3 regions of the Roseovarius sp. THAF8 genome follow, and region 3 is predicted to be linked to each of the others. Evidence: riboswitches for the same ligand, from Rfam matches in the RefSeq annotation. Region 3 holds a riboswitch; each other region holds the start of a gene.
What was found. A riboswitch is a leader RNA that binds a small molecule or an ion and turns the genes downstream of it on or off. The one in region 3 is predicted to bind cobalamin.
Positions count from the first base shown of each region.

Region 1: it holds a riboswitch for cobalamin, as region 3 does, so the genes downstream of both, FIU85_RS14670 (CbtB domain-containing protein) here and FIU85_RS04550 (hypothetical protein) in region 3, are expected to answer to the same signal.
Region 2: it holds a riboswitch for cobalamin, as region 3 does, so the genes downstream of both, FIU85_RS14615 (DUF1636 domain-containing protein) here and FIU85_RS04550 (hypothetical protein) in region 3, are expected to answer to the same signal.

Region 1 is NZ_CP045410.1:2,993,532-3,003,243, reverse strand. It holds gene FIU85_RS14710 (ABC transporter substrate-binding protein) at 1-775, shown strand, start outside; gene FIU85_RS14705 (iron ABC transporter permease) at 772-1,755, shown strand; gene FIU85_RS14700 (ABC transporter ATP-binding protein) at 1,752-2,510, shown strand; gene FIU85_RS14695 (adenosylcobinamide amidohydrolase) at 2,507-3,169, shown strand; gene FIU85_RS14690 (hypothetical protein) at 3,156-4,157, shown strand; gene FIU85_RS14685 (DUF1636 family protein) at 4,250-4,588, shown strand; gene FIU85_RS14680 (hypothetical protein) at 4,578-5,075, opposite strand; gene FIU85_RS14675 (CbtA family protein) at 5,149-5,850, opposite strand; gene FIU85_RS14670 (CbtB domain-containing protein) at 5,855-6,031, opposite strand; cobalamin riboswitch at 6,067-6,273, opposite strand; gene bluB (5,6-dimethylbenzimidazole synthase) at 6,537-7,211, shown strand; gene FIU85_RS14660 (adenosylcobinamide-GDP ribazoletransferase) at 7,231-7,956, opposite strand; gene cobT (nicotinate-nucleotide--dimethylbenzimidazole phosphoribosyltransferase) at 7,953-8,969, opposite strand; gene cobU (bifunctional adenosylcobinamide kinase/adenosylcobinamide-phosphate guanylyltransferase) at 8,953-9,483, opposite strand; gene FIU85_RS14645 (histidine phosphatase family protein) at 9,483-9,712, shown strand, end outside.
Region 2 is NZ_CP045410.1:2,982,459-2,992,170, forward strand. It holds gene FIU85_RS14590 (precorrin-2 C(20)-methyltransferase) at 1-67, opposite strand, end outside; gene FIU85_RS14595 (precorrin-8X methylmutase) at 64-693, opposite strand; gene FIU85_RS14600 (cobalamin biosynthesis protein CobG) at 693-1,823, opposite strand; gene cobN (cobaltochelatase subunit CobN) at 1,820-5,098, opposite strand; gene cobW (cobalamin biosynthesis protein CobW) at 5,102-6,154, opposite strand; gene FIU85_RS14615 (DUF1636 domain-containing protein) at 6,151-6,528, opposite strand; cobalamin riboswitch at 6,605-6,805, opposite strand; gene cobO (cob(I)yrinic acid a,c-diamide adenosyltransferase) at 6,839-7,462, shown strand; gene FIU85_RS14625 (cobyric acid synthase) at 7,527-8,972, shown strand; gene FIU85_RS14630 (hypothetical protein) at 8,998-9,342, opposite strand; gene cbiB (adenosylcobinamide-phosphate synthase CbiB) at 9,329-9,712, opposite strand, start outside.
Region 3 is NZ_CP045410.1:925,584-935,295, reverse strand. It holds gene FIU85_RS04580 (SLC13 family permease) at 1-68, shown strand, start outside; gene FIU85_RS04575 (DUF2189 domain-containing protein) at 275-1,135, shown strand; gene FIU85_RS04570 (hypothetical protein) at 1,358-1,645, opposite strand; gene FIU85_RS04565 (lytic transglycosylase domain-containing protein) at 1,887-2,372, shown strand; gene FIU85_RS04560 (YebC/PmpR family DNA-binding transcriptional regulator) at 2,585-3,334, shown strand; gene FIU85_RS04555 (GNAT family N-acetyltransferase) at 3,481-3,762, shown strand; cobalamin riboswitch at 3,840-4,029, shown strand; gene FIU85_RS04550 (hypothetical protein) at 4,131-4,403, shown strand; gene FIU85_RS04545 (Mrp/NBP35 family ATP-binding protein) at 4,931-6,004, shown strand; gene FIU85_RS04540 (glycosyl hydrolase family 28-related protein) at 7,090-9,384, shown strand; gene FIU85_RS04535 (hypothetical protein) at 9,409-9,712, opposite strand, start outside.

The sequences.
Region 1 (9,712 bases), 2.0 Mb from region 3:
CGAGGCGCCGCACCGCGTCGTTTCCATGAACCTTTGCACCGACCAGTTGGCGATGATGCTGGCGGCACCCGGTCAACTGCATTCGGTTACCTATATTGCCGCGGACGCCCGCTCCTCGGCTATGGCAGAGCAGGCAAAAGAGCACGTCATCAATCACGGCCTCGCCGAAGAGGTCTATCTGATGCAGCCTGACCTCGTCATCGCAGGCACCTATTCGGCCCGCGCCACAGTAGCGATGCTACGCCGGCTGGATATCCCGGTCGTCGTGTTCGATCCCGCCTCGTCGCTTGACGACGTGCGCGACCGGATCCTGCAAATGGGCGAGGTGCTGCACCGCGAGGATACGGCCCAGGCCATGGTGTCGGACTTCGACACGCGTCTGACCAACCTGCGGGCTGACGTGGCGCAGCGGCCCCGTGCGGTGCTTTACTACGCCAACGGCTACACCTCGGGGGAACGGACGCTGGCGGGCCAGATCCTGATCACGGCGGGTTTTGCGAACGCCGCGGCAGAGGCCGGGTACGGATCGGGCATGAAGATCCCGCTCGAGGTGCTGGCGGTCACCAACCCCGATCTGGTGATCACCTCGCAGCCCTATCCCGGCGAGTCCCGTGCAGAAGCGATCATGAACCACCCGGTGATCGAGACACTTCGCCGGACGGGCGAACGGGCCAGCATCACCGACCGCGACTGGGTCTGCGGCACACCCTACGTGCTGCGCGCCATCGAGGAGCTTGCCGCCGATCGCAAAGCCCTCTTCGGAGACGGGCAATGAGGGCGCTGTTCCTGTCGCTCCTGCTGGTGGTCGTCGCGCTATTCACCGCGTCGCTCTTGATCGGCCCCGCCGGTATCGGCATCAGGCAAAGCCTGTCGGCGCTTTTCTTGGGCGATGGCGGCCCCCTGACGCTGGTGATGCGCGAGGTGCGCCTGCCGCGCGCCATCCTCGCCGTGCTCATCGGCGGCAGCCTCGGGCTGGCCGGAGCGGCAATGCAGGGCTACCTGCGCAATCCGCTGGCAGAGCCCGGCCTGATCGGCGTCTCCGGCTCTGCCGCGCTGGGGGCTGTCCTGGCGATCCATACCGGGCTCGCGGGGGCATTCGCGCTCGGCCTTCCCCTGGCTGCGCTCACGGGCTCCTTGCTTGGGGTGATCCTGGTCATGTCACTGGCCGGCCCGCGCGGCACGTCCCTGACCCTGATCCTGGCCGGCATCGCGGTCTCTGCCCTGGCCGGGGCGCTGACCTCGCTGGTGCTCAACCTCTCGCCCAACCCCTTCGCCGCGAATGAAATCGTCTTCTGGATGATGGGCTCGCTCACCGACCGCTCGATGACGCATGTGTGGCTCGCCCTGCCCTTCATGGCCGTGGGCTTTGCCCTTTTGGCCGGCCTGGGACGTGGCCTCGACGCGATGACGCTGGGCGAGGATGCGGCGGCGGCCATGGGCATCCGCCTTGTTCGCCTGCGCCTGCTGCTCGTACTTGGCACCGCCTGCGTGGTCGGCGCGGGCACGGCGGTCGCGGGCGCCATCGGCTTTGTCGGCCTCGTGGTCCCGCACCTCCTGCGCCCCCTGGTCGGGGCGCATCCCTCGCGCCTGCTCTGGGCCTCGGCATTTGGCGGCGCGGCCATGGTCCTGGCCGCCGACATTGCTGTGCGGGTCATCCTGCCCGCCCGCGACCTCAAGCTTGGCGTGCTGACCGCCCTTGTCGGCGCGCCCTTGTTCCTGCATCTCATCCTGAAGCTGCGAAAGGAACGGATATGAGCCTTCTGTCCGTCAAGGACTTCACGGTCTCTTTGCGCAATCGCGATGTGCTGCGCGACGTCAGTTTCGAGATCGGGACAGGCGAGTTCGTCGGTCTCATCGGCCCCAACGGCGCGGGCAAGACGACACTGATGCGGGCCGCGCTCGGCCTGCTGCCCTTCACCGGCTCCAGCAACCTCGCCACCCTGTCGGAGAACGCCCGCGCCAGGCAAGCCGCCTGGATGCCCCAGGCCCGCGAGATCGCCTGGCCGGTGACCGTGGAAACCGTGGTGATGCTGGGCCGCACCCCCTATCTCAGCTCTATCCAGAACCCGGCTGACCACGACCGCAAGGCCGTCGACGACGCACTCGACTGGATGGAGCTGACCGAGTTTCGCCACCGCGATGCCACGCAGCTTTCGGGCGGCGAACAGGCCCGCGTGCTGATCGCCCGGGCGTTGGCACAGGAAACTCCGCTGCTTGTCGCGGACGAGCCGATCGCCGGGCTCGATCCCGCCCACCAGATCTCCACCATGCAGACCTTCGCGGCCTTGGCACGGACCGGCAAATCCTCCCTGGTGTCGTTGCATGACCTCGGGCTTGCCGCCCGCCACTGCACCCGTCTGATCATGCTGGGCAACAAGGGGCTTGTTGCGGACGGCAAGCCCGCCGATGTCCTGACCGACCGACGCCTCGCCGAGATTTTCGGCGTGACGGCATGGTTTCAGGACACCGACAAGGGCTTCGTTTTCCAGCCGCTCGAGGTGCTGCAATGAACGGCGTCTCCCTCCACCGCCCCTGGCTGGAATTCGATCTCGGACAAGAGATGCAGGTGCTTAGCTGGGCCGTCCACAGGCCCGGTCTTGTCCACGCCCGCCGCATTGTCTGGCGCGAAGTGCGCGACGCGGACCTGACACAGGACCTTGACGCCCATGATTGGCTGCAAGCCGAGCTTGCAGTGCGAAATTCCGAGGATGCCGTGGCCGTCCTGACCTCCCGCGATGTTGGCAGCTTCACCCACGCCGTCGCCACCGTTGGCGCGACAGAGGCGCAGGCCGTCGCAACCGTGGGTCTCAGCAACGCCGAGCGCGTCGGTCACAGGACCGCTCTCGAAAACGAACACTGGGGCACCATCAACATAGCACTCCGTCTCAACCGCCGCCTTACCGACGTCGCGCTCATCGAGGCCATGAGCATCGCGGTTCAGGCGCGCACGGCTGCTGTGATGGACGTGGACATGCCACTCGCGCCCGGTCGCGCCACCGGGACCGGAACCGATTGCATTGCCGTCGCGGCGCTGCCGGGGCAGACACGCTATGCCGGCCTTCACACCGAAATCGGCGAAGCCGCGGGCCGCGCCGTCTATTCCGCCGTTCTGGACGGCGCACGCCAATGGTTGGCCACAAGAGGAGAAATGTTCGATGCAACATCTTGAAGCCGTACTGAAGGACGGGCTGAACGACCCGAATGCGGGATGGAACATGGGCTCTTTCGGCGCGATTGCAGAATTTCACCAAGTGGCGGGCGATCCCCCGGCGACCGAAGCATCAGCATTGCAGCAGGTCACAACGCGCGGCGGCATCCGTATCGACACACTGGATGGCGTTCGGCCAGTTGCCTACGAGACGCTCAGTCCCCGATCCCACCGCTGGACGCAGGCGGTCTCGCTCTGCCTGCCCGAAGACGCCGCTTCGATGAACCGGCGGGATGTTTTGACCGAACTCGGCCCCGACGCGCATTCGATCCGCGATGAAGACCGAGAGGCGGTCATCTTCGACATGGGCCTCGCCCAGCCGCAGGTCGATTTCTGCATCCGCACCGCCGACCCGGCGTTGCTGGAAACTCTCCGCGCGAACGCCGGGCGCTCGCTTTTCGAACAGGACAACCCGGCAATGGGTGCGATCCTGAAGGCGCATCCGCATCGCGTCGCCCTGACCCGCCTTGGCCGGGTCGAAGTCTACCAGATGATCGGCGGACCGGACACCGGCGGCACCTCGCCCGAGGGGCCACACACCCATGTGCTGCCCAAGCTGTTGCGTGCCAATCGGACCCATTCCGCCAACACGCCCATTCCCGACGGCTGGGTGCCCTGCTGTGGCTTTCACCCGAACAGTCCCGTCATGGGACGCCTCGGCGAGGAGCAGGACTTTGACGAGACGGCATTCGCGGCGTTCCAGGCGCTGCTGTCCGATTGGGGCCCCCAGGACTACGTCGACCAGAAACAGCGCGTGTGGACCGCGCTCCGCGAGGCACGTGACCCCGAAACCTGGGTCGAACCCGACACCCGCGTGGCCCGGGCCGGTCTTCGCAACGCGATCCGACAGTGGCGGCGCCAGCACGGCGACAGCCCTCTGCTGAACGCCTGGGCGGTTGCGTTCGACCGCGGCGATGCGGACGCCGATCCGGAAAATCCTGGGCACTGAGCGGTCAGGTCCACGCCGGACCATCCCGCCCTAATTGACCGGTTGGCAGATATCTGTATGCCTCTTGGGGCAGACACCAAACGAGAAACCGAATGCCGCCCTCCGCCACTGTTCATTTCTGTCAGAACTGCGGTCCATCAGACCTCTTGGATCTGCATGCAAAACTGACGGGTTCTGGTCTGGCGAAAACGGTGATGGTCGTCGAACGCGGGTGCATGAATGGTTGTGCCAGTCCGGTTTCCATGGCCATGCAGGGCCCGGGCCGGGCCACATACTTCTTCAACGGGGTAGATCCGGCGGCGGATGCAGAAGATATCGTCGCAACCTTGCACGCCTACCTTGCTACCCCAGACGGCTGGATCGAGGACGCGCAGCCCTGCGGCAGGCTTAGGTTCTGTCTGGTGGGGCGTGTCCCGGCGCTCAGTTGCTAAGCGTGACGGTCCGCGCAACCGGCGTATCGTCCACGGCCAGCGGCCGGTGATCGTTGCTGTTCAATGCCACTTCCAGTTCTACCTCGCCTTCGGGCAGGGTATCCAGATGCATCCAGGGGCCATAGACCCGCGCCAGTTTTACGCCGTTGGCATAGACATGGGCATGTCCCTCGCCCGGGACATGGTCACGGCTGGCATTCTCCGGCGAGAACCGGAAGTTCTCGGTCATGATGTGCAGGTTCCATCCGGCGGACGGATCGGGCGTCACCTCGATCTTTAGCGTCGGCGCATCGGCGCCTGCCGGAACCGACAACATGTCGCCGTGATCGTGCATGCCTGCCCCGGCGTGTTGCTCGTGACCGCCATGATGGGCTGGGTCGCCATGATCATGCCCGTCAAAAGTGACACCGTTCGCCGCGGCGACCGCAAACCCGATGCCCCCGCCGAAAACAAGGCCGATAAGAAGCATCGGAATGGAACGGTCCATGATCGGGTCCAAATTCAGCCTTAACAAGAAGGCGGGCGCGCAAGGCACGCGCCCGGAATGTGATCTGCCGGTATCAGGCGGTCTGAGCCTGGCCGGCCGCTTCGCTTTCGCGCGACCAGAAGAAACCCGCAAAGGCTCCTAGCATGACCCAGGCCGCCAATCCGATCCCAAGCGCGCGCGATGCGAACAAGGCGCCGATTTCTGTCGGCACGGGTCCCGTAAAGACCTCGGGTTCCGGCGCACCGATGACATGCGGCGCCAGCAACAGCACCACAGCGGCGCCCCACCCGGCCCAGTTGCGGCTGAACGCGATCAGCCACATGGCAATGGCCGCCGTCAGCACGGTTGCGAACCACCAAACTTGGCGCTCGTAGACATCGGCAGCAGCCACGCCCGGAACTTCCGGCGCGAGGGTAAAGCCCGGCGCAAGGTGCACCGCGACAAACCCGGCAACCCCCCAGATCAGGCCCGTGCGCGCGTTTATCGCCGCACCACGGTTTTCGGCCAGCGACATCAGCGCCACCAGAACCATCGCGTAACCGGAATAGATCAGCATCGTGAAGACGATGCTCAGCCCGTCGCGCACGGCATCGAAGCCCGGCAAATCCGGCGTGGCCGAAACGGTCGAGTCGGTCCCGAAATGCACCAGCTCGCCGCCTTCATAAAGCTCTGCGTGAAGCAGGACCGGCTGCACGAAAAAAAGCTGCAACAGGGCGATGATCAACCCTGCGGCAGCGCCAGCGAACAAGGCGCTGGTCAGCAGACGCGTAAACACCGGTTCAGTGGCAGGGGAAGCCGGTGGCGTGACGCACATCGTGCGCCGCGTCGTGCAGCGTCGCGGCCTGAACGTGGCCTGCCACGAAGATCACGCCAAGGCCCAGCGCGGCGATGGCGATCACCGAAACCAGCCCGGAGGCCGATGTTGTCTGTGCGGCGGTTGCAGTCTTTGCAGTCATAGTACTACCTCTTTGCCTTCACACCCGAAGGCCTTGTGGTTTCGGTCGTGATCAGCAGGTCTCCTGGCTTGCGGGTCTTCATCGTCTGGCTGGCCTTCCCGGAGTGCTCCAGTGACGTATTCAGCCTGATTCGCCGCCTACAGTTGCGGGGACAGCCACGGAATTGCCGAATATTATCAGGCGCACCGCGTTCCCTGTTTTCCATTTCTTGCGGAAATGGAACTGATCACCATCGTTAGTCTAGCAAGCATTGCCACCTGTCAACAATACAACGCAAAACGATAGGCGAATCTCAATCCCAGCGACCAAACCGCAAGGCGAACGTCCCGGCCCGACTTGGAAACGTACTCTGTGTCAGGCTTGCAAAGTCCCGCCCCACTCTGACATAGACAAGACAATCGCCGCGCCGGGCCTCAAAGCAATGCCGCTTGCCGACGCACTTCAAAGGATACCGCCCTCCGAAAGGGTCGCTCACACGTCGCAGCATCTATCGCAGAGGCGCTCCATGGCGGATCAACCCAGGCCAACTCCGGCACGCATCTTTTCCTCGCAGGAAAGGCAAAGCCTGTATGACATAATCGCAGCGCGCCGCGACGTGCGGAACGAGTTTCTGCCCGAACCGATCGACGAGGAAGCTCTGCGCCGGGTTCTCGAAGCAGCCCATGCTGCGCCGTCCGTCGGCTTCATGCAGCCATGGAACTTCATCCTGTTGCGTGATGCCGAACTCAGAACACGGGTGCACAGCATCTTCAGCCGCGCCAACGAAGAAGCCGCCGCCATGTTTCCCGATGAACGCCAGTCCGCCTACAGGTCGCTGAAGCTCGAAGGGATCACCAAAGCGCCGCTCAATATCGTGGTCACATGCGACCGCACCCGCGGCGGCAAGGTGGTGTTGGGCCGCACGCATAACCGTGACATGGATCTGTATTCGACCGTCTGCGCGGTGCAGAATCTCTGGCTCGCCGCCCGCGCCGAGGGGATCGGCGTGGGATGGGTCAGCATTTTCGATCACCAGGAAATCGCCACCATGCTCGGCATTCCCGAACATGTCGAGCTGGTTGCCTATCTCTGCGTGGGATATGTCGATCAGCTATACGACCAGCCCGAACTGGCAGCCAAGGGCTGGCGGCAGCGGATATCGCTCGATGACCTGATCATGCACGAGGGCTGGCAGGACTGACAGCCCAGCCAAAGGGCCCTCAAAGACACGCCAGCGCCACCCAAATTGCGGTTTCCGAGAGCAATTGCACAGCCCCCAGAACGTCGCCGGTCTGCCCGCCGATCTTGCGCCACGCCAGCCAGCCGATGGCCGCCGTCACCAACGCACAGGCCAGCAGCGCCCAGGGCGCAACCACCAGCGCCACGACCGCCACTGCCGCCAGAACCCCGCGCGCGGCCTTGCTGCGCCCCGCCGCGCTGCGCCCCAGACCATCCGCGCGGGCCGGCGCAAGGCTCTCCTGCACCGCCACCATTGCCCCCCGGCTCAGCATGGCTGCGCCGACGAACGCACAAAGGCCGGGATCGGCGTCGGCAACGGACACCGCCCACAGGGCCGCGACCACCCCCATCGCAACCACGCCATAGCTGCCGATGCGGCTGTCGCGCATGATCTCCAGCGCGTGCGCCTTGTCACGTCCGCCACCATGGCCGTCGGCAAAATCCGCAAGCCCATCGAAATGCAGCGCTCCGGTGACCAGCGCCAGCCCGCCCAGCGCCAACAGGGCCGATATCTGGTTTGACGCGCCGACCGCCGCCGCCAAGCTGAAAACCAGCCACGTCAGGGCGCCGACCATTGCCCCCACCGGAACGAACGCCCACCGCGCGGCCAGCATCGTCGGCGGGTCGTCACCGATCCGCCCGGCCGGAAGCCGGGTCAGCAGCATCAGTGCCAGTTGAAACTCGGCAACGCGCGCACGTAGGTTCATTGACCCGACACCCCGGCCTCGGCAAAGGTCGCCATCCCGTTGTGACAGGCCAGCGCCGAGCGCAACACGCCCAACGCAATCGCCGCGCCCGAGCCTTCGCCCAGCGCCATGTCCAGCGACAGGATCGGCCGCATGCCCAGTTCCGCCAGAAGCCGCGCGTGCCCCGGCTCGCGGCTGACATGCCCGACTAGGCAATGGTCCAGGAACCGACGGTCGGCGGCAAAAAGCGGCACCGTCGCCGCCGTGCAGATGAAACCGTCGAGGATGACCGGAATGCGCCGCGCCCGCGCTTCCAGCACGGCGCCACAGATCGCCGCCTGTTCGCGCCCGCCGAGCCGGGCAAGGATTTCCAGACCTCTGGCGTCCGAATGACGCGCGCAGGCGCGTGTCACCACGTCGATCTTGCGCGTGACCCCGGCGTCATCCGATCCCGTCCCCTTGCCCACCCAAAGCGCCGCCTCTCCGCCGAAGGCGCCCTTGGCCATCGCGGCGGCAATGGTCGAGTTTCCGATGCCCATCTCGCCGAGGATCAGCACACTGACGCCAAGATCAACGGCCGCAGCCCCTCGGCGCAGGGCGTCCAGCGTCTCAGCCTCTGACATGGCCGACCCGGCGGTGATATCCGCGGTCGGCTGGTCCAACTCCAGCGCAATCACCGACAGCTCGGCTCCATTTGCGCGGCACAACTGGTTGATCGCCGCGCCGCCATTTTCAAAGTTCGCCACCATCTGCGCCGTCACGTCCTGCGGGAAGGGGTTGACTCCCTGCGCGCAGACGCCGTGATTGCCGGCAAAAACAAGGGCCTGCGCGCTGGCGATGGCGGGCCGGTCCGTGCCTTGCCAGCCCGCCATGAAAATCGCCAGCTCCTCCAGCCGTCCCAAGGCGCCCGGCGGCTTGGTCAGGCTGTTCTGGCGCGCCAGCGCCGCCTCGCCGGCGTCTTTATCCGTTACGGACAAAGACCCGGCAAGCCCGGCAACCTCGCCCAGCGACGAGACGTCAGAAAGAATGGTCATTCGGCTTCACCTTCATCGGATAGCCCGCCACGGTCAGCCACACCTCGTCACAGGCCTGCGCCACGGATTGGTTCACGTAACCCGCGGCATCGCGGAACAGCCGGGCCAGCTTGTTCTCGGGCACGATCCCCTGCCCCACCTCGTTGGTGACGAAAACGACCGGCGCGGCCTGGCTTGCCAGCGTTTCGACCAACCTGTCGGTCTCGGCCTGCCAGTCACTGTCTTCGAGGATGAGGTTCGTCAACCAGAGCGTCAGGCAATCGACCAGCCGCGGCACGCTGCCGTCGGTGTCCTGCAACCCCCCGGCCAGATCGGTCGGCGCATGAACGTCCTCCCACGCCGCACCGCGCCGCGCCTTGTGTTTCGCCACGCGCTCGGCCATCTCGTCGTCGCCTGCGTGCAGACGCGCGGTCGCGATATAGATGGCCCGTCCGGCGGGCTGCAAAGCCATCCGCTCGGCCAATGCCGACTTGCCGGAACGCGCGCCCCCGGTGATGAGTATCGACTTTTTCATTGCAGCGTGGGAAAGCATTTTTCGAGGAAAAAAGAAAGCTGAAAGGCGACGTCCTGGAACCCGTTGCGCCCCCCCGGCCAGAGCTTGTCCTGATCCGTCACGCCCCCGTGGCCGATCCGGGGCATCTCTATGGCCGCACCGATGTTGCGGCCGTCCTCGACGACACCGCGGTCGCGGCGCTCAGAAATCGGCTGGCCTATATCACCCGGGTCATCAGCAGTCCGGCACA
Region 2 (9,712 bases), 2.0 Mb from region 3:
TGACCGACAGGAGGTCGGGGTCGCCGGGGCCGAGGCCGACACCCCAGATCGTGCCGGGCGTGCTCATTCCGCGCGGCTCGCGATGGCGTTGATGGCGGCCACGGTGATGGCGCTGCCGCCCAGGCGGCCCTCGACGATGCAGCAGGGCACGGGCTGATCGGTCCAGAGCGCGTCTTTTGATTCGCGCGCGCCGACAAAGCCGACAGGACAGCCGATGATGGCCGCCGGGCGCGGGCAGTCCGGGTCTTCGAGCATGTTGAGAAGGTGGAAAAGCGCGGTGGGCGCGTTGCCGATGGCCACGAGCGCCCCGGCCAGTTTCGGGCGCCAGAGTTCCAGCGCGGCGGCGGAGCGCGTGTTGCCCATGTCGCGCGCACGCTCGACGATGCCGTCGGCGTGCAGGGTGCAGATCACCTCGTTGTCGGCGGGCAGGCGGCTGCGCGTGACACCTTCGGAGACCATGCGGGCGTCGCAGAATATCGGCGCGCCATTTTTCAGCGCGGCACGGGCGGTGCGGGCAAATCCCGGGGAAAAGCGCACATGCTCTTCCAGCCCGACCATGCCGGCGGCGTGGATCATGCGGACGGCAATGGGCTCTTCGTCGGGGTCGAACCGCGACAGCGCGGCTTCGGCCCGGATTGTGGCGAAGCTTTCGCCGTAGATGGCCGCGCCGTCCTTTTCGTATTCGTATGGCATCAAAGGGTCTCGTTCAGGTCTTTGGGGCTCAGGCCCCGTGCGCAGGGTGTGTCCCACGGGGCTCCGTTGCGGACAAGGTCGAAACGACCGTCGCGTCCGGTCAGGGTGGTGTCTGCGGCGCGGGGAAGGGCACAGCCCTTGGCGCAGCCGGAGACGTGCAGGGTGCCGGAAACGCGGGAGGCCAGATCGCGGGCGATATCCATGGTGGGCACTGTTGCCTGAGGGCAAAAGGGTGCACCGGGGCAGGCGTGGGCGGACATAAGCGGATTGCCGGGTTCGGTGACGAAAGGCGTGTCACCGGGGGTGCCGTCCACCAGCAGAAAAAGGCGGCTCAGCATCAGGCGGATGTGCGATGCGCCGCTGGTTTCCAGCAGGGTCTGTAGATCGGTAGCGGCCATTTTGCCGAAGGGTGCACCGAGAATGAAACCTTCGGATACGAGGCCCGGGAAACAGGGAGCGCTTTGGGGCCGCGGTTCTGTCTGGGTCCAGGCTTGGGGAAGGGATGTCGTGGTCAGGTGCCGCGCCATGCGGCCTGCCGCGTGACCGCCGGTACCGTTGAACCACTGAGCCAGGTCCAGTAGGGCGGATGTGGCCGAGGCCTCCGTTATGGGACGGGCCTTGGGGGCACTATCCGCGCGCAGGAGCAGCGCGCCAGCGGTGTCCAGTTCGAACCGAAAATCGGCCGAGCCGTTGCCAAGGCAAGCGTCGGGGCCGGTGTCGATGGCAAAGCCCATCTTTTCGGGCAGGTCGGGCAGGCGCGGGAGGGCGGCGAGGACCTGGTCATAGAGCCTGTCAGTCAACCCGCCCGCATCGCGCCGGGCCGGGACGAGGATGTTGCGATGACCCTCGATGGCGGGGTCTGCATCTATCAGGCCCAGCGCGTCGAGTGCGGCGAGCAGGGCGGGATGGTCGGCCTCGGCCACGCCGCGCAATTGCAGGTTGGCGCGCGAGGTCAGGTCGATCACGCCGTTGCCGTAGCGCTGCGACAGGTCGCATAGGGCCAGCGCTTGCGCCTTGCTCAGCTCGGCCCGAAAGGGGCGCACGCGCACGACCAGCCCGTCGCCCGACATCATCGGGCGGTGCGCGCCGGGGCACCATCCCTTGACTATTGGGTGTGTCGCGCTGTTCATGCGCTGTCCTCAAGCCCTGCCAGGATGGCGTTGCGGCGGGTTTGCCAGAGGCCGGCATCGAGCAAGGCGCGGAACCGATCCTGCATGGCGGCATACGCTTCGGGGTTGGCCTCGCGCAAAAAGGCGTCGGTTTCGGGGTCGCCCAGCGTGGCGTCATGGTAGGCGTCAAAGAGATGCGGGCCGACGACCTGCGCGAGATGGGCAAAGGCGGCCATGTGGTCGAGCGTGGCGGCAATTTCCGCCGCGCCCCGGAAGCCGTGCCGTTTCATGCCTGCGATCCAGCCGGGATTGGTGGCGCGGGCATGGACGACGCGGGCGATCTCCTCGGGCAGGGTGCGGGCGCGGGGACGCTTGGGATCGGTGTTGTCGAGATGATAGAGCGCGGCCCGACCGCCGGTCACAGATTGCGCGGCGGCGAACCCGGCCTCGTGCGTGGCATAGTCGGCAGCGAGTAGAAGGTCGGTTTCCGGCAGGTCCTGAAGGTGCACGAAGCTGTCGGCGTTTTCGACCCGGGCGCGGATGCCGGCGTCGTCGCGGGTGGCGTGGTCGCCATCAAGCGCCCAGGCGGAGGCGGAAAGCCAGGCCTCGCCCGCCTGGGTGCGGGCCTCTGCGGTGTAGGTTTCCGGTGCGGCGCCCATGCCGAGGCCGAAGCTGCCGGGGGCGGGGCCGTAGACCCGCGCGCCGGAGGCGTGACCGGCATAGGGGTTCCAGTCGGGGGCTTCGTCGCGTTGTTCGAGGGCGCGCACGGCTTGAGAGAAGAGGCCCGAGAGCGTCGGGAACACGTCGCGGAAGAGGCCCGAGACGCGCAGGGTGACGTCAATGCGGGGGCGGTCGAGTTCGGCGATGGGCAGAACATCCAGACCCGAAACACGTTCCGAGCCCTTGTCCCAGACTGGCCTGACGCCCAACAAATGCAGGGCCATGGCGAATTCCTCGCCCGCCGTGCGCATGGTGGCCGATCCCCAGAGATCAACGATCAGGCCGCGGGGCCAGTCGCCCTCTTCCTGCAAATGGCGGCGGATCAGTTCCTCGGCCAGCTTGACGCCCTGGGCGTATGCCGCCCGCGTGGGAACAGAGCGGGGATCGGTGGTGAAGAGGTTGCGGCCGGTGGGCAGAACGTCGTCGCGGCCGCGATAGGGCGAGCCGGAGGGACCCGCCGCGATGCGCCGCCCGTCGAGCGCGTCGAGCAGCGACTGCCGCTCGGCCAGGGCGCTGTTTTGCATCGGTTCCGCGTCGGTATCCGGTCGGCCCCAGATGTGCAGCCCGTCACCGAACATGCTTTCCTTGATGTCGCAGACAAAACGGTCGATGCGGGTGATCGCCTCGGCGGTCGATGTGGCGCGGTCGAGACCCAGGTCGTTTTCGACACCGAGGGCCTGCGCCTCGGCTCGGATATCGGACTGCAGGCGGTCGCGGCGGCGGGGGTCGAGCCCGTCGGCGGTGGAGAACTCGTCGAGCAGCGATTCCAGCGTCGACAGGCGGTCGGGCGCTGCGCTGGCCTGCATCGGCGGAGGCACGTGGCCCAGGGTCACGGCGCCGATGCGGCGCTTGGCCTGTGCGGCCTCGCCGGGGTCGTTGACGATGAAAGGGTAGATGACGGGCAAGGCGCCGGTCAGCGCCTCGGGCCAGCAGGCGGGCGACAGGGCGACGGCCTTGCCCGGCAGCCATTCCAGAGTGCCATGCGCGCCGATATGGATGAGCGCGTCGGCCTGGGTTTGCAGCCAGAGGTAGAAGGCAACATAGGCATGGCGGGGCACGCGGGACAGGTCGTGGTAGTCGTCGTCGCGAGTCTTGGGCGTGCCACGTTCGGGTTGCAGCGCGACGATTGCCTTGCCGAGGCGCAGCGCGGCGAAACGGAATTCCCCGTCCGTGGCGTCGGCGTCGTCCTCGGGACGGCCCCAGGCCAGGTAGAGATCTTCGCGCAGAGGGGAAGGCAGCCGTGACAGCAGCGTCCTGTAGTCCGCAAGCGGCAGGCGCATGTCGCGCGCCAGCAGGCGATCTTCCAACGCCGCCGCCGGTGTCTCGTCCACCGAATAGCCTGCCTCGCGCAGATCCAACAGGATGGCGCGGGCCGAGGCGGGGGCGTCGAGGCCGACGGCGTGCCCCATCTGCCAGTCCTTGCCGGGATATGTGGACAGCACAATCGCAGGGTGACGCGACACGGCGGGTTTGGCGGCGAGGTCGAGCCAGCCTTGCACGCGAGAAACCAGCGCCGCGGTCAGGTCCGGCTCGGCCCGGTGCGCATAGCGGGAAAACTCCAGATCGGGATCGCGCGTGCCGGGTTCCTTGAACGACACTGTGCCGCCGGTCAGCCGCCCGTCGACTTCGGGCAGGACGACATGCATCGCAAGGTCGGCGGGCGAAAGGCCGCGCTCGGAGCTGTCCCAGGCGTCGCGGGTGGAGGTGGCCAGCGCGGCCTGGAACACCGGCACGTTGCCTGCGTCGAGCGGCGAGGTGCCGTCATCGCCCTTGCCGGAAAAGGCGGTGGCGTTGACGATGGCGTGGGGCTTGTAGCCATGCACCTGCCGGCGCAGCCAGCCCGCCGCCTCGGGGGCCTTTAGCGACGGGGTGAAGAGCGCGCGGACATGGTGGCCCCGCGCCTTGAAAGCCTGCATCAGCGCCTCGATCGGGGCAAGGTCGGCGGCCACCACGTAGGAGCGGTAGAAGACGATCAGGATCCGGGTCTGCGCGACGGGCAGGTCTGCGAGCGGGCAGCAGGCGCCGTGCTCGGGCGTCCAGGCACCGACCATGGGCAGCACCTTGGCCCCGCGCACCGGCGCGGCGTAAAGACCTGCGGCCAAGGCCAGTTGTTGCAGGGCGGCCTGTGCCGCGATGCTGCCGCCGTTGTCGCAAAGCTCGGCGAGGCGACGCAGGGTCGAGACGGGCAGGGTGGAATAGGCGTCAAGCCGGGGGTCGGGCCGGCCGTCGGCGGGCAGGACGGCGAGCGCGATGCCTTTTTCCTGCGCCAGCGCCAGGACCTGCTGAAGCCCGTATTCCCAGTAGGGCACCCCGCCGATCAGCCGGATCAGGATGCCCTTGGCGCCGGTCAGCGTCTGTTCGACATAGGTATCGACCGACAGCGGATGCCGGAGGGCGGTGAGGTTCGCGAGGCGCAGGCCGGGCAGGCCGTCGCGCCGCCGGTGCCAGCCTTCCGCGAAGGCGCCAAGATCGCTGTCGGAAAACGACAGCACCACCAGGTCCGCCGGGCTTTGGCCCAGGTCGGTGGGGGTGTCGGTTTCTTCCAGACCGTGGCTTTCGCGGAAGACGACGTGCATCGGTTACTCGGCGGCCTCGGCCGGTGCCAGCACGGCGCGGATCGCGTCGACATTCACGTCGTCGTGTTCGGCGATGACCACGAGACGACCGCGGCGGGCCTCGTCCGGTTTCCACGGGCGGTCGTATTGATGGCGCACGCGCGCGCCCACGGCCTGCACCAGAAGGCGCATCGGCTTACCGGCGACACTGGCATAGCCCTTGACGCGCAGGATGTTCTGGCTGTTGGCCAGATCCTCGATGCGGCTGACCAGATCGGCGGGATCGGCGAGTTCCGGGATGTCGATGACGACGGATTCGAAATCGTCATGCTCGTGATCGTCGTGGTCGTCGTGGTGGCTGGGCCGGGCGTCCATGTCATCCTCGGCGGCGGCTTCCAGCCCGAGGATCACGCGGGGATCGACGACGCCCTCGGCGACCTCGACCACGGGCAGGGGGCGGGGCGCTTCGGCGGCGATGACCTCCTTGGCGCGCGCCACGCTCTCGGGGCCGGCAAGGTCGGGCTTGGTCAGCAGGATGATATCGGCGCAGGAGATCTGGTCCTCGAACACTTCCGACAGCGGGGTTTCGTGGTCGATGCTGTCATCCGCCAGGCGCTGGGCGTCGACCCGGGCCACGTCGGGGGCAAAGCGGCCTGCCGCGACGGCCTCGGCATCGGCGAGGGCAATGACGCCGTCGACAGTGATCTTGGAGCGGATATCGGGCCAGTCGAACGCTTTGAGCAGGGGCTTGGGCAGCGCCAGACCGCTGGTTTCGATCAGGATGTGATCGGGGCGCGGGTCGAGCGCCATCAACGCCTCGATCGTGGGGATGAAATCGTCGGCCACGGTGCAGCAGATGCAGCCATTGGCCAGTTCCATGATGTTTTCCGCCGGGCAATCGGGGATGGCGCAGCTTTTCAGGATGTCGCCGTCGACGCCGACATCGCCGAATTCGTTGACCACCACGGCCAGACGGCGGCCGCCGGGGTTCTGCATCAGGTGGCGCACCAGCGTCGTCTTGCCGGAGCCCAGAAAGCCCGTGATGACAGTGACGGGAAGTTTCGCAAGATCGGTCATTGGTCAGCCTTTGCAGTCAGGGGTGGGATGCGCGCAACGCAGTTGCGCTTGAAATGTTCGGGGCGCTGGCGCCACGGGATCAGTCCGTCCTCGGTCTGTTGATAGAGGACCGCGCCTTGCAGCAGCATGTCGGGATGCGACGTTTCATCGAGATTTCCGTACAGATACGTCCAGCGTTCGCCGCCGCGCATGGCGGCGGTGCAGCCCGCGTCGCAGTTTTGCAGGCATTCGACCGGCGTCACGGTGACGCCATCGGGCAGCGTCCGCGCCGTGACCTCCTCATAGAGGCGCTGGCCGGGGCGGCGCTCGTCCTCTGGGATCTCCTGCCCCTTGCGGCACTTGACGCAGATCAGCAGCTCTATGGGCGTGCTCATGTATCCTCCAATATCGGGGGTGCGCGCGGGAGTGGCGGGTGGCCACGCATCCGAGCCCGGCACACCCCGTCCGGTCCGTCTTTTCCTTCTGGTTGGCAGGTCTCCCGGCTTGCGGTTTCGGGCTCTTTGGCCCACGGTTTCCGGCCTTCCCGGCATTGCGCCAGTGGCGGTGGAAACCTTCCCGGTTCACGGTCGCGGGGGCGGCTGTGCCTGGCGCGATGCGCTGCACATTCCCTTTTCACCTGTTTACACAGGCACCAACACGGTGCGACATGCTGCTAAAACCCACCTTGTGTCAAGGAGACGTCCCATGTCCGACCCGTCCGAAGCGGAAAAGACCGCCCGCCACAACGAGAAGATGAAGAAGATAAAGGCCGCGCGCGACCGCATGATGGTGGACAAGACCGAAGAGAAGGGCCTGATCATGGTTCATACCGGTCCGGGCAAGGGCAAGTCATCGTCAGGATTCGGAATGATTCTGCGGTGCATCGCGCACGGGATGCCCTGCGCGGTGGTGCAGTTCATCAAGGGCAACTGGGTGACCGGAGAGGCCGAGATGCTGCGCAACCGGTTCTCGGACGAATGCCGATTCTTCATTTCGGGCGAGGGGTTCACCTGGGAGACGCAGGACCGAGAACGCGATATCGCCGCCGCGCAGAATGGCTGGAACATCGCGAAAGAGCAGATTCGCGACCCTGAGATGAAGTTCGTGCTGCTGGACGAGATCAACATCGCGCTGCGCTATGACTATATCGACATCGACGAGGTCGTGGATTTCCTGTTGCACGAAAAACCTGCGATGACGCATGTGTGCCTGACGGGGCGCAATGCGAAACCCGAACTGATCGAGGCCGCCGACCTTGTGACCGAGATGAGCCTGGTGAAGCATCCGTTCCGGGACGGGATCAAGGCCCAGAAAGGCGTGGAGTTCTGATGTGGTCCCTCATGGCCAGCGGGGCGAAACCGCCGGGGCCGATGCCGTGTGACGGAGACCACCCATGCCCGCGATAATGATCCAGGGCACGGGGTCGAATGTCGGCAAGTCGATGCTGGTGGCGGGCCTGTGCCGGGCCGCGCGCCAGCGGGGCTTGAGCGTGGCACCGTTCAAGCCGCAGAACATGTCGAACAACGCCGCGGTGACGCCGGACGGTGGCGAGATCGGTCGTGCGCAGGCGCTTCAGGCGATGGCTTGCGGTGTGAATTTGCACACCGACATGAACCCGGTTTTGCTGAAGCCGGAAACGGATGTCGGCGCGCAGGTGATCGTGCAGGGCAAGCGCCTGACCACGGCGAAGGCGCTGGAGTATTCCAGCCTGAAGCCGACGCTGATGGCGGCGGTTCAGGACAGCTTTGCCCGCCTGAGCGCACAACATGACCTTGTGATCGTCGAAGGGGCAGGTTCGCCCGCCGAGATCAACCTGCGCAAGGGTGACATCGCGAATATGGGCTTTGCCGAGGCGGCGGATGTGCCGGTGGTCCTGTGCGGCGATATCGACCGCGGCGGCGTCATCGCGCAGATCATCGGCACGCAGGCTGTCCTGCCGCAGGCGGATGCGGCTCGCATCGGGGGTTTTCTGATCAACAAGTTCCGCGGTGATCCGGCGCTGTTCGAGGATGGCTACCGGGAGATCGAGGCGCGCACCGGCTGGCGCGGCTATGGCGTGGCGCCATGGTTTCCCGAGGCATGGCGGCTGCCGGCGGAGGACGCGCTGGATATTGCGGACAGTCCGGTTCAGGGCGCATTTCACATCGTCTGCCTGCAATTGTCGCGGATCGCGAATTTTGACGATCTGGACCCGCTGACGCAGGAGCCGGGCGTGCGTGTCACGATGCTGCAACCGGGGCAGGTGTTGCCGTGCGACGCGGATCTGGTCATCATTCCGGGTTCGAAATCGACGCGCGGCGATCTGGATTTTCTGCGCCGGCAGGGATGGGACATCGACGTTCTGGCACATCACCGGCGCGGCGGCAGGGTGCTAGGCATCTGCGGCGGCTACCAGATGCTGGGTCGCATGGTCTCGGACCCGGCGGGGATCGAGGGGGCGCCGGGGGAGACGTCGGGGATTGGATTGCTGGACATCGAGACGGTCATGGGGGGCGACAAGAGCCTGGCTCAGGTCGACGCGCACCACGTGGGGCTGGACCTGCCGTTTGCCGGATACGAGATTCATATCGGCCGCAGCGACGGCCCGGACCGCGCGAGACCGTTCGCCAGTGTGGATGGCGTGGCCGAGGGGGCGGTGTCTGTCGATGGTCGCGTGGCGGGCAGCTATCTGCACGGGATGTTCGGCGATGACAGGTTCCGCGCAGCTTGGCTCGGGTCGAACGGGGCCGATGCCTCGGATCTGGGGTATCAGGCCATGGTTGAGCGCACGCTGGATGAACTGGCGGCGCATCTTGAGATGCATCTGGATGTCGCGGGTCTTTTGGCGCTTGCCAGATGAGGTCAGGCGGAGCCGATCGCCTCTTCTAGTTGCGGCCAGCGGGTCTGCGGCAGCAAGCCATAGCGATGGCGCGGGCCGGTTTGGCCAGCCATGGCACCACCTGGAGCGCGCCTTGCACGCTATTCCACGTGGCCACGCAAAGGGAAGTTTCATAGGTTGCCACGGCATTGAGCAACCGCGCCAGGTCGGATTTGCGCGGCAGCGCTGCGCGGGCTTCGTCGGTAATGCGCGGAACCTGGTGGGGTTCAGGATTGATGCCGGTCGACAGATCGAGCCAGTCGGCGGGGGCGCCGCCCAGCCTGACAACGGCTGTTTCAACGTTGCCGTTGTGATGCAGGAGTGCCGTCCTGATGGTCTTAGAGCAGCGCAAGACCGACCAGCACAAGGGCGCAAAGTGCCATAGCGCGCCGGTAGAGCGACAAGGCGCGTTTCAGATCTTCGGGGGTCGGATCGGGAGCGGAGCCGTTCAACCAGGGCTCGTCGGTGGGACGACCGTCATAGATGCGCGGACCGGACAGCCGGACGTTCAGCGCACCGGCCATCGCGGCCTCGGGCCAGCCCGCATTCGGAGACCGATGCCGCGGCGCGTCCCGTCGCATCACGTGAAGCGCGTGAAAAAGCGCCCCCGAGGCCAGTGCGAAGATGAGGCCGGTCAGCCGGGCGGGAAGCCAGTTCACGAGATCATCCAGCCGGGCGGCGGCTTTGCCGAACGCCTCGAAACGGTCGTTGCGGTGGCCGAT
Region 3 (9,712 bases):
GCGTGCCGCTGAACCTGAGCGTGGGACTGCTGGCCAGTGCGCTGATCCCGTTCATCTGGCCGCTATAGGGCGGTCGCGGGGACTTCGAGTATTTTTGGAACAGTGAAAGATCCGGTGCGCCGTCCCTGACGGGTGACGTCCCCAAATCGTGATCACCCGCACGCCTTGGTTGTGGTACGCTGTAATCACAGGCGGGTGTTCCGCCAAGTGACGAGACCCGCCCAGACCCAATCCGACCGGGGATGCCCGGCCGAACGGAGGAATGGAGTGTCTCATGGTCAAAACAATCGGAAACCCGCTGTCATGGTTCTTTCAGGGCGTGTCTGGCGCGAGCCGGTCGGTGGGCGATGCCACCGTCGCGCTGAGTGGCGAGGCCGGTGCCACACCGAAGGTTAGGTCGTTGTCACACAGGGATCTGAGTGATGCCTTGCACAAGGGCTATGCCGATTTCAGCCGCTTTCGCAGCGACGTGATGTTTCTGGTGATGATCTATCCGGCGATCGGTCTTTGCCTGTCCTTCTTTGCCTTCCACAGGGCGATGCTGCCGATGCTGTTCCCATTGGCGGCAGGTTTTCTGTTGCTGGGGCCGGTCGTGGCGATCGGGCTTTACGAGATGAGCCGGCAGGCGGAGCGGCGCGAGGAGGTGGGCTGGAGCGCCGCTTTGTCGGTGGTCCGGGCCGAGAATGTCGGGCCGGTGCTGGTGATGGCGGTGTATCTGCTGGCGGTCTTCCTGATCTGGATGCTGGCCGCGATGAAGATCTATGACTGGACGCTGGGGCCGCAGCCGCCGCAGAGCCTGACAGGTTTCATGACGGACGTTCTGACGACCGGGCCGGGCTGGACGATGATCGTTGTCGGCATTGCCGTCGGCGCGGTCTTTGCTGTGACGGTACTGGCGGTCAGCCTGACGACCTTTCCGATGCTGATCGACCGCCGGGTCGGGCTGGCTGTCGCGGTGGCGACGTCGCTGCGCGTGATGCAGAAGAATCCGGCCATCGTGGCCCGGTGGGGGGCCATCGTGGCCGTCCTGATGCTGATCGGGACGGTGCCGTTATTCCTTGGGCTGATCATAGTGCTGCCGGTGTTGGGCCACGCGACATGGCATCTTTATCGTGCGGCGGTGGGGTGGGTGTAGCGTGTCTTCGACCCCCGATCGCAAATCCGGTTGTGCCCAAAGATGCAGAGCCGCAGGGCCGGTCTCATTCGGTCGTGGGTACTGTTGCGCGGCGGGGCTGGGCCGGTGGGCGGCTGAAGGCGATGCCTTTGCCGCAGACGGGATCAGCCGACGCCGCTTTGATCATTCGGCTGCATGGCGTGGCGGGGAAACCCCGCCCGCCCATGCAGTGGGGTCTACCTGTCAGCTGCCGCCACGCGCGCCTTGAGTCGCGGCCATGGCGACGCGGGTGATCGCGTGGATCTTGGTGAGGCCATCCTCGCCCGCGGTGTCATAGTCGAACTGGAGCCGATCGCCAGCGGCAAGGTCGGCGGGCAGGACGATGTCGCCGGGAATGTACCACACTGTCTTGTCAGAGAGCACGAGAACGTTGGTGTCGCGGTCGAATGAGACCACGTTGCCTTGGGTCTGGTCGGCGAATGCAGGAAGGGCCGCGAACGCGGCAAGGGCCGTTGCGATGATGATGCGCATGTCTGTATGTCCAGGGGAGGAAAGCACTCTTGGCGCGACCCCGCGCCTTGTAGCCGCCGGGTGGAGCCTCGCACCCGGATGCAGCGAAGATCGGTTGAGGCTGCCCCTGCGTCAAGATGCACGGTGTGAAATCTTGCGGGGCGCGCGCGGTTTCGGGCGGATTTTCGCGCGTCGGATGCCAAGAAGCTTGCCTGAAATGCCGGCTTGGGGAAGAAACCCCGAAACAACGAGGGATTCTCTGATGCGGCGTTTGATGGCCTTCATGCTGGTTTGCGTGGTTGCGGGATGCAGTGCGAAGGAGGCGCCGGAGCCGCGTGCCGCGCACAGCCCGCCGCTTTATCCCAACGAGACGCCGCAGCTTCGGGCGCTGATCAACCAGTATGCCGACGACTACGAGGTGCCACGGTCGCTGGTGCACCGGGTGGTGCAGCGCGAGAGCGATTATCGGCCCGGGGCGCGCAACGGGCCCTATTTCGGCATGATGCAGATCCTGCCCGCCACCGCACGGGGCATGGGGTTTCAGGGCGCGCCGAGCGACCTTCTGGATGCGGAAACCAACCTGAAATACGCGGTGAAGTACCTGCGCGGCGCATGGCTGGTGTCGGACGGCAGCGAGCCCGACGCGGTGATGTGGTACGCGCGGGGCTATTACTATGCCGCGCGGGACAAGTGTCTGCTGGTTCAGACCGGCTTGCGCGAGCGCGAGATCGCGCGGCACTGCCGCTGAGGCGGCGCGGCCTGGGCGGCCCGGATCGCGCGACATGACACGCCGGGCATGGGGGCGGTCCGGGGCCGGGCGGCGCGCCTGTCATCCTTCAAGAGATAGCCGCCGGTCTGGTCCAGCGCGGCGGCGCGGAGCGGGCGATTGGCGGGATTGCACAGGGGCCTGCGCCTGATTTATAGAGGCGTGAACTTTACGCATGTCATCGGAGGCACGTCATGGCCGGCCATTCCAAATGGGCCAATATCCAGCACCGCAAGGGCCGTCAGGATGCCCAGCGGGCGAAGCTCTTTTCCAAGCTGTCGAAAGAGATCACCATCGCCGCCAAGATGGGCGACCCGGACCCCGACAAGAACCCGCGCCTGCGACTGGCGGTCAAGCAGGCCAAGTCGCAGTCGATGCCCAACGACAATATCGACCGGGCGATCAAGAAATCGGTCGCGGGCGAGGGCGAGGATTACGAGGAAATCCGGTACGAGGGCTATGGGCCCAACGGCGTGGCGGTGATCGTCGAGGCGATGACCGACAACCGCAATCGCACCGCCAGCACGGTGCGCTCGACCTTTACCAAGCATGGCGGGAACCTGGGCGAGACCGGCTCTGTCGGGTTCATGTTCGAGCGCAAGGGGCAGGTGACCTACCCTTCGGATGCGGGCGATGGCGACACGGTGATGATGGCCGCGATCGAGGCCGGGGCCGAGGACGTGGAATCGGGCGAGGACGGGCACGTGATCTGGTGTGCCGATACCGACCTGAACGATGTCTCGACCGCGCTGGAGGCGGAGCTGGGCGAAAGCGAGGAGACCAAGCTGGCCTGGCGTCCGACGACCACCACCGAACTGGACCTGGAAGGCATGCAAAAGCTGATGAAGCTGATCGACGCGCTGGAAGACGATGACGACGTGCAGAATGTCACGACGAATTTCGAGGCCAGCGACGAGGTGATGGACCAGCTGGCGGCGGAGTGATCCGGCCCGCGTGGGTTTGAGGCGGCGCCCCGGCGGGGCGCCGTTTTGCGTTCGAGGCGGTTTCGTGCGCGGAGCCTGCGCTGTGCCGAGTTGTGGACCTTTTTGCGGCGCTGCGGCATGCTGCGCGCAGCCAGGGGAGTATAGACATGCAGATCGAACACGAAGACGGAGAGAGCAAGGGGCGCTATGTCACCCGGATCGACGACGGGCCGGAGGCGGAGCTGACCTATTCCAAGCTGGGGCGCACGGGCATGATCATCGACCATACCGGCGTGCCGGACGCGTATCGCGGCAAGGGCGTGGGGCTGGCGCTGGTGACCCGCGCGGTGGAGGATGCCCGCGCGGCGGGGCGCAAGATCACGCCGCTTTGCCCGTTTGCCGCGTCGCAGTTTCGCCGGCACCCGGAGTGGGCGGACGTTCTGGCCTGAGCTTGAAGGTGTGGCGCGTGTCGTCGCGCGGCGCTTCAACGTCGCAATCGCGGGTTGCGTCAGGGGCCGCTTGGCGGCAAAGTGAGAGTCCCGAAGGTGCCGCGCAGGTCGCGGAGAATTGGGAAGCCGGTGCAAGTCCGGCGCTGCCCCCGCAACGGTAAGGATGGGGGATACCGCAGATGGCCACTGGGGCGACATGCCCCGGGAAGGCGCGCGTATCCGCACCCCCGCCAAGCCCGGAAACCAGCCTTTGGGACGACGTCGAACCGCGGGGGGCGGTGCGGGCGGTGGACCGGAAAAGCGGTTCTCGCGCGGCCTTCCCTCGCCCCAGTCCGGCCCGGGGTGCGGCCGGAGGAAGAGCAGAAAGCATGAGCCTGACACCGATCATGAACGGGTTGGAGCGCAGCGGGGCCACCGGCGCCGAGGCCGAGGCCGTGGCGCGGCTGGGTTTCCTGGAGTGGGTCTTTGGCTATCCCGGCGCCGTCACGGCGGGGGTCGTGCGCGAGGCGCTGGCCGAACCCGCGGTCCGGAATGCCGACAGCGCGGCGGCCAGGGCGTTTGCCCGCGTGCTGGAGGAGGCGCGCCACGCCGCGCCGATGACGCGGGGCCGGCGCGGGCGGGCCGCAAGGGTGGTGCATTGATCCCAGGCCCTTGATCCTGCCGCGTGCCGGCGGGGTCGCTGGCTGTTTGCCGGCGCGGGGGCGGTGCGGCGAGGGCCTTGTGAACGCTGTCGGGGTAAAAAAGAAAAAACGGCGACGCCAGGGAGGAGGAGAGGCGCCGCCGTTCTTTACGTCGGGCCCCAGGGAGGAGGAAGGGACCGTTCGTCAGGTTTGGGTTCCAAGGGAACCCAGGTCTTGCCGGGACCGCACAAGGGAGGAGAGGCGGTATCCCGAACAGGTACCAAACGGGAGGAGAGGCACCTGATTGTTTTCGCGAGCGTTTGGCGCTGTGACCGTTTCCGTTCGCTGTTGAGTTAAAGATAGCGATATGCTGCGCATGCACAATACGTTTTGCTGCAACGCAGCTATGCAGTTGGCGCATAGAAGATCGGATCATTTTTTACGTGTGAAATCACCGCTTTGCCAGTTTTTTGGGCGGGGTTGAAACGGGGGTTGCACCTGCTTCTGGAAGTGCCACTTTCAACGCCGCAGATGCATGGAGACCGGGCATGACGAAAATACTCGAAAATGTGCGCCGAGAGCTGGACCGGCTGGAATTGCCGGACGGCGGGACGGTGATTTCGCGCGACATGGTGCGCGCGATGCGACTCGAAGGCGGCGAGGTGCGATTCGTGCTGGAGGCGCCCAGCCCCGAGATGGCCCGCCGGATGGAACCGCTGCGGGCCGCCGCCGAGCGTGCGGCGCTGTCGGTCGAGGGGGTGACATCGGCGCAGGTCGCGCTGACCGCAGAGGCGCCCGAGGCGCCCGAGGCGCCCGCGCCGACGCTGAAGGTCGGGCGGCATCCCGAGGGCGGCAGCGCGTCGATCCGGCCGAGCGGGGTGAAATCGATTCTCGCGGTGGCGTCGGGCAAGGGTGGCGTGGGCAAGTCGACCGTGGCGTCGAACCTGGCGGTGGCGCTAGCGCGGGCGGGTCGGCGCGTCGGATTGCTCGATGCCGATATCCACGGGCCGAGCCAGCCGCGCATGATGGGCGTGACCGAACGCGCCCAGAGCCCGGACGGCAAGATCCTGACGCCGTTGGAGGCGCATGGCGTCAAGATGATGTCCATCGGCCTGATGATCGAGGAGGATCGCGCCGTGGTGTGGCGGGGGCCGATGCTGATGGGGGCGTTGCAGCAGATGATGGCCCAGGTCGACTGGGGCGAGCTGGACGCGCTGCTGGTCGACCTGCCGCCGGGCACTGGGGACGTGCAGCTGACCCTGTGCCAGAGGGCGCAGCCCACGGGGGCGCTGGTGGTGTCGACACCGCAGGACGTGGCGCTGTTGGATGCGCGCAAAGCGATCGACATGTTCAACACGCTGAAGACGCCGGTGCTGGGGCTGATCGAGAACATGTCGATGTTTCACTGCCCGCAATGCGGGTACGAGGCGGCGATATTCGGCCATGGCGGCGTGGCAGCCGAGGCCGAGAGGCTGGGCCTGCCGCTGTTGGGGGCGTTGCCCATCGACCTCGACACAAGGCTTGGCGGCGATGCCGGGCGGCCCGTGGCGCTGGAGGACGGCGCGGTGTCGGACGCCTATGCGCGGCTGGCGGAAAGGTTGGTGCAGGGCGGGATGGCGTAGCCGGCGGGATTTGCAGCGACAGTCTGATGTGGGTTTATTGCGGACAAGTGTGATCTACATCCCCGAGCGCCATCGCCGGGCCGTGGGGGCGGCGATGGCGCGGGGCCTGCGGCTTGACTCCGCGCCGGGGCTATAGATCGGACGTCTTTTACGTCCGGCATAACCGACGTGAAGAAAGACACGTGTCGCGCGGAATCAAGGCCGGAGGCCGCCGCGCGATCGCCAGACCACCCCCCCGGGCTGGCGATTGGGTGACGGTGGTGCTTCGATCCGAGTTTTTGCGGACGTGGCGCGGATAAACTGCGCCGAACATCGGTCGGTCGCCAGCCCGCGGTCTGGCAATCAAGCGGCTTGTGAGGCTGACGTTTGGTTTGTCCGCAATTCGGCCATTCATCTTTATCGCGGCGAATGTACGGTCCGAGTCCGTGAGAGACACTAATATCGAGCCCCCAGCCGGTTAACAGCCGCGAAGCGGCCCGGCCATCGTCAGCCCCTCCCTTGGGCTGGCGATTTGGCTGAGGCTGGGCGCACCGATCATTCCGAGGATGTCTTTGGCTGGCATAAAGTGCTTCAGAATTTCCGTCGGATCGCCATCCCAGGGGCTGACGCTTGCCTCCGTCTTGAACGGCAGCGAGGTCTCGCACAGCGGACCTTGGAGGGTCTCGGAGCATCGTAGCTGCGGCGAAAGGCGGCTACTAGCCCTTACCAACTTTCGAAATTGGGCCCCCGGCCGGTTGACAGCCGCGAAGCTGCCCGGCCATCGTCAGCCCCTCCCTCGGGCTGGCGATTTGTCTGAGGCCGGGCGCAACAACCCTTCCGAGGATGTATTTGGCAGGCATAAAGTGCTTCAGAATTTCCGTCGGATCGCCACCCCAGGGGCTGACGCTCGCTTCCGTCGTGAACGGCGGAAAGGTCCGCTGAGCTGCCGGTGCGTGCAGGAGCGTGCCCCCACCGTCACGGTGGCCTGATCCCCCGTTAACCCCCCGTTGATACTTCCCGAAGCCCGGGTGCGGTCCGTGTCGCGCCTTTGCTGGCAATCACGTGACGCCTTGGGGGAAGGCCCCCGGGCGCGGAAAGGGAAATTCATGAACAAGGCAATCACCGATGGCATCGTCTTCATGCCGCCGCCTTTTGCGAACGGGCTGGATGTCTGGTCGAGCGAGAACGGCACGCCGGGGTCGGACACCTATGATGGCGCCGCCAATGCCGCCTTCGTCCCCGCCGACCAGGATTTCGGCGGCGCGCTGGAGGTCCAGAAGGTCCAGGGCACGCAGAAGCTGCGCTACATGGGCGAGACGCCGATCCTGCCGGGCTGTTACCTGCAGATCACCGCGCGGGTGAAGGCGGTGTCCGGCAGCCTGCCCAACGTGCGCATCGCCGGGTGGGCCGGCGGTGCGGGCGGCACTCACGTGACCGGGCTGACCGAGACCGGCCCCAGCGTGACGCTGACCAGTTACGGCGAGGTTTTCGAGGTCAGGGCCATCGTCGGCAGCGGCGACCGTGGCGGCGTGGACATGGTGTGGGGCACCGAGCCCCTGTACGGGCATTTCGGCATCGACCTGACGGGGCCGAACGGTGGCGTGGTGCGGATCGACGACCTGCGGATCGAGGATGTGACCGAAGTGTTCCTGCGCGACATCATCGGCCTGGTGGACGTGCGCGACTATGGCGCGAAGGGCGACGGCAGCACCGATGACCTGCCCGCCTTCGAGGCCGCCGACGCCGCCGCGAACGGCCGCACGGTCCTGGAGCCTGCGGGGACCTATTACCTGGCGGACAGCCTGACCATGCAAAGCAAGGTCAGTTTCGAAGGCGAGGTCACGATGCCGGTGGACAAGATCTTCGAACTGGTCAACGATTTCGACTTTTCCAAGTACGTGGATGCGTTCGGCGGCGATACGGAGATGGCCTTCAAGAAGGCCTACCAGGCGCTGCTGAACAACCCCGGCCACGTGGAGCTGGACATGAAGGGCCGCAAGGTGGCGCTGCGCGAACCCGTGGACATGCAGGCCGCCGTGCCGAACCGGACCACCTACAAGACGCGGCACGTGATCAAGAATGCGCAGTTTTCGGTCTTTCCGGGGCCGAACTGGGACACCGATACCGTCACCTCGCAAGCCACCTACAACGCCAATGACAACAAGCGGCTGACCAATGTCGCCAATGTGGCCAACATCCAGGTGGGGTCGCTCGTGACCGGCAACGGGGTGGGCCGCGAGGTTTACGTGCGGGCCAGGAATGTGGGCGCCCAGACGGTGACGTTGAGCCAGCCGCTCTACGACGCGGAAGGCACGCAGAACTATACGTTCAAGCGTTTCAAATACATGTGGGATTTCAGCGGCTTCGCCCAGGTTTCGAAGTTCGCGGTGTCCAATATCGAGTTCCAGTGCGGCGGCGATTGCAGTGCCGTGCTGCTGCCGCCCGCCGGATCGGCGATCCATTTCCGGGATTGCTTTTTCACCCAGCCGCGCGACCGGGGCATCACCAGCCACGGCGAGGGCGACCAGGGCATGATGATCGACCGCTGCCAGTTCCTGTCCCGGGAAAGCCCGCTGCTGGTACCGGACCGGACCACGATCGGCGTCAACTGCAACGGCAATGACATCAAGATCCGCAACTGCCGCTGCAATTTCTTCAAGCATTTCGCGATCCTGGCGGGGTCGTCCAGCATCATCATGGGCAACCACTGTTTCCAGGGCGACAGCGCCGATCCCGGCCCGCGCAGCGCGATTTTCGTGCTGACGCGGACCAACAATCGCGGCACGATCACCGGGAACTATATCTGCGACGGGTCGATCGAGTGGGCCAACGAGTATGACGAGGCGCCAGATTTTTCGAGCGAGTTCTCGTTCAGCGCGCTGTCGATCACCAGCAACGTGTTCCTCAGCCAGAGCACCGCGCCGTCGTTCAACTTTCTGATCGTGAAGCCCTACGGGCCGGGGCATTTCATCAACGGGCTGACGGTGACGGGCAACACGGTGCGGCTGATCGACGGGCCGATCGACCGTTTCGAGGGGATCGACACCAGCTTTGCCACGCTGAATTTCGAGCGGTTCCGCAACATCCGCTTCGAGGACAACGCCTATTTCAACGTGAACATCCAGGTGGAAAACCCGCTGGTCCTGCAACATACCGAGGCCAGCGCGCAGAAGACCTGGGTCGTGGCGCCGCATCCCAAGCTGCCCTTCGAGGCCTGGGCGCAGACGGTCGAGGCGATCGTGCCGGAAGGGCCGATCCGCGAGGCCAATGGCGACGCCTATTTCGGCATCCCGTATTATGACGGCAAGGAAGGCCCGAACAAGGATCAGGTCAACCTGCGCTGGGAAAAGGCGGTCAGCGGGACGGTCACGATGCGGGTCAGGATCGACGACCTGATCTGACGCGAGGGTCGTTCGCGACCCCTGTCAGAACTGGTGCCAGAAGCCGATTTTCAGCTTGAAATCATCGGCTTCTGCCACGCCGGCGACCACGCCGATCTCGGCATGATATCCCGGGGCGATCCGGTGGACATAGGACGGCGCCAGCTTGGCGTAAGGGGCGCTGTCGGTCGGGATGCCCGTCTGCAGTTGCAAGATCACCTTGGCGTCGGGGCCGGGGCTGAGGCCGAACGTGATGTCGGTTTCCAGCACGCCGTCGAAACTGTCGATGATCACCGCCCGGCTGTCGACGCTGATCCAGCCGGGCGTGTCCCCAAGCGCGACCCCGCGC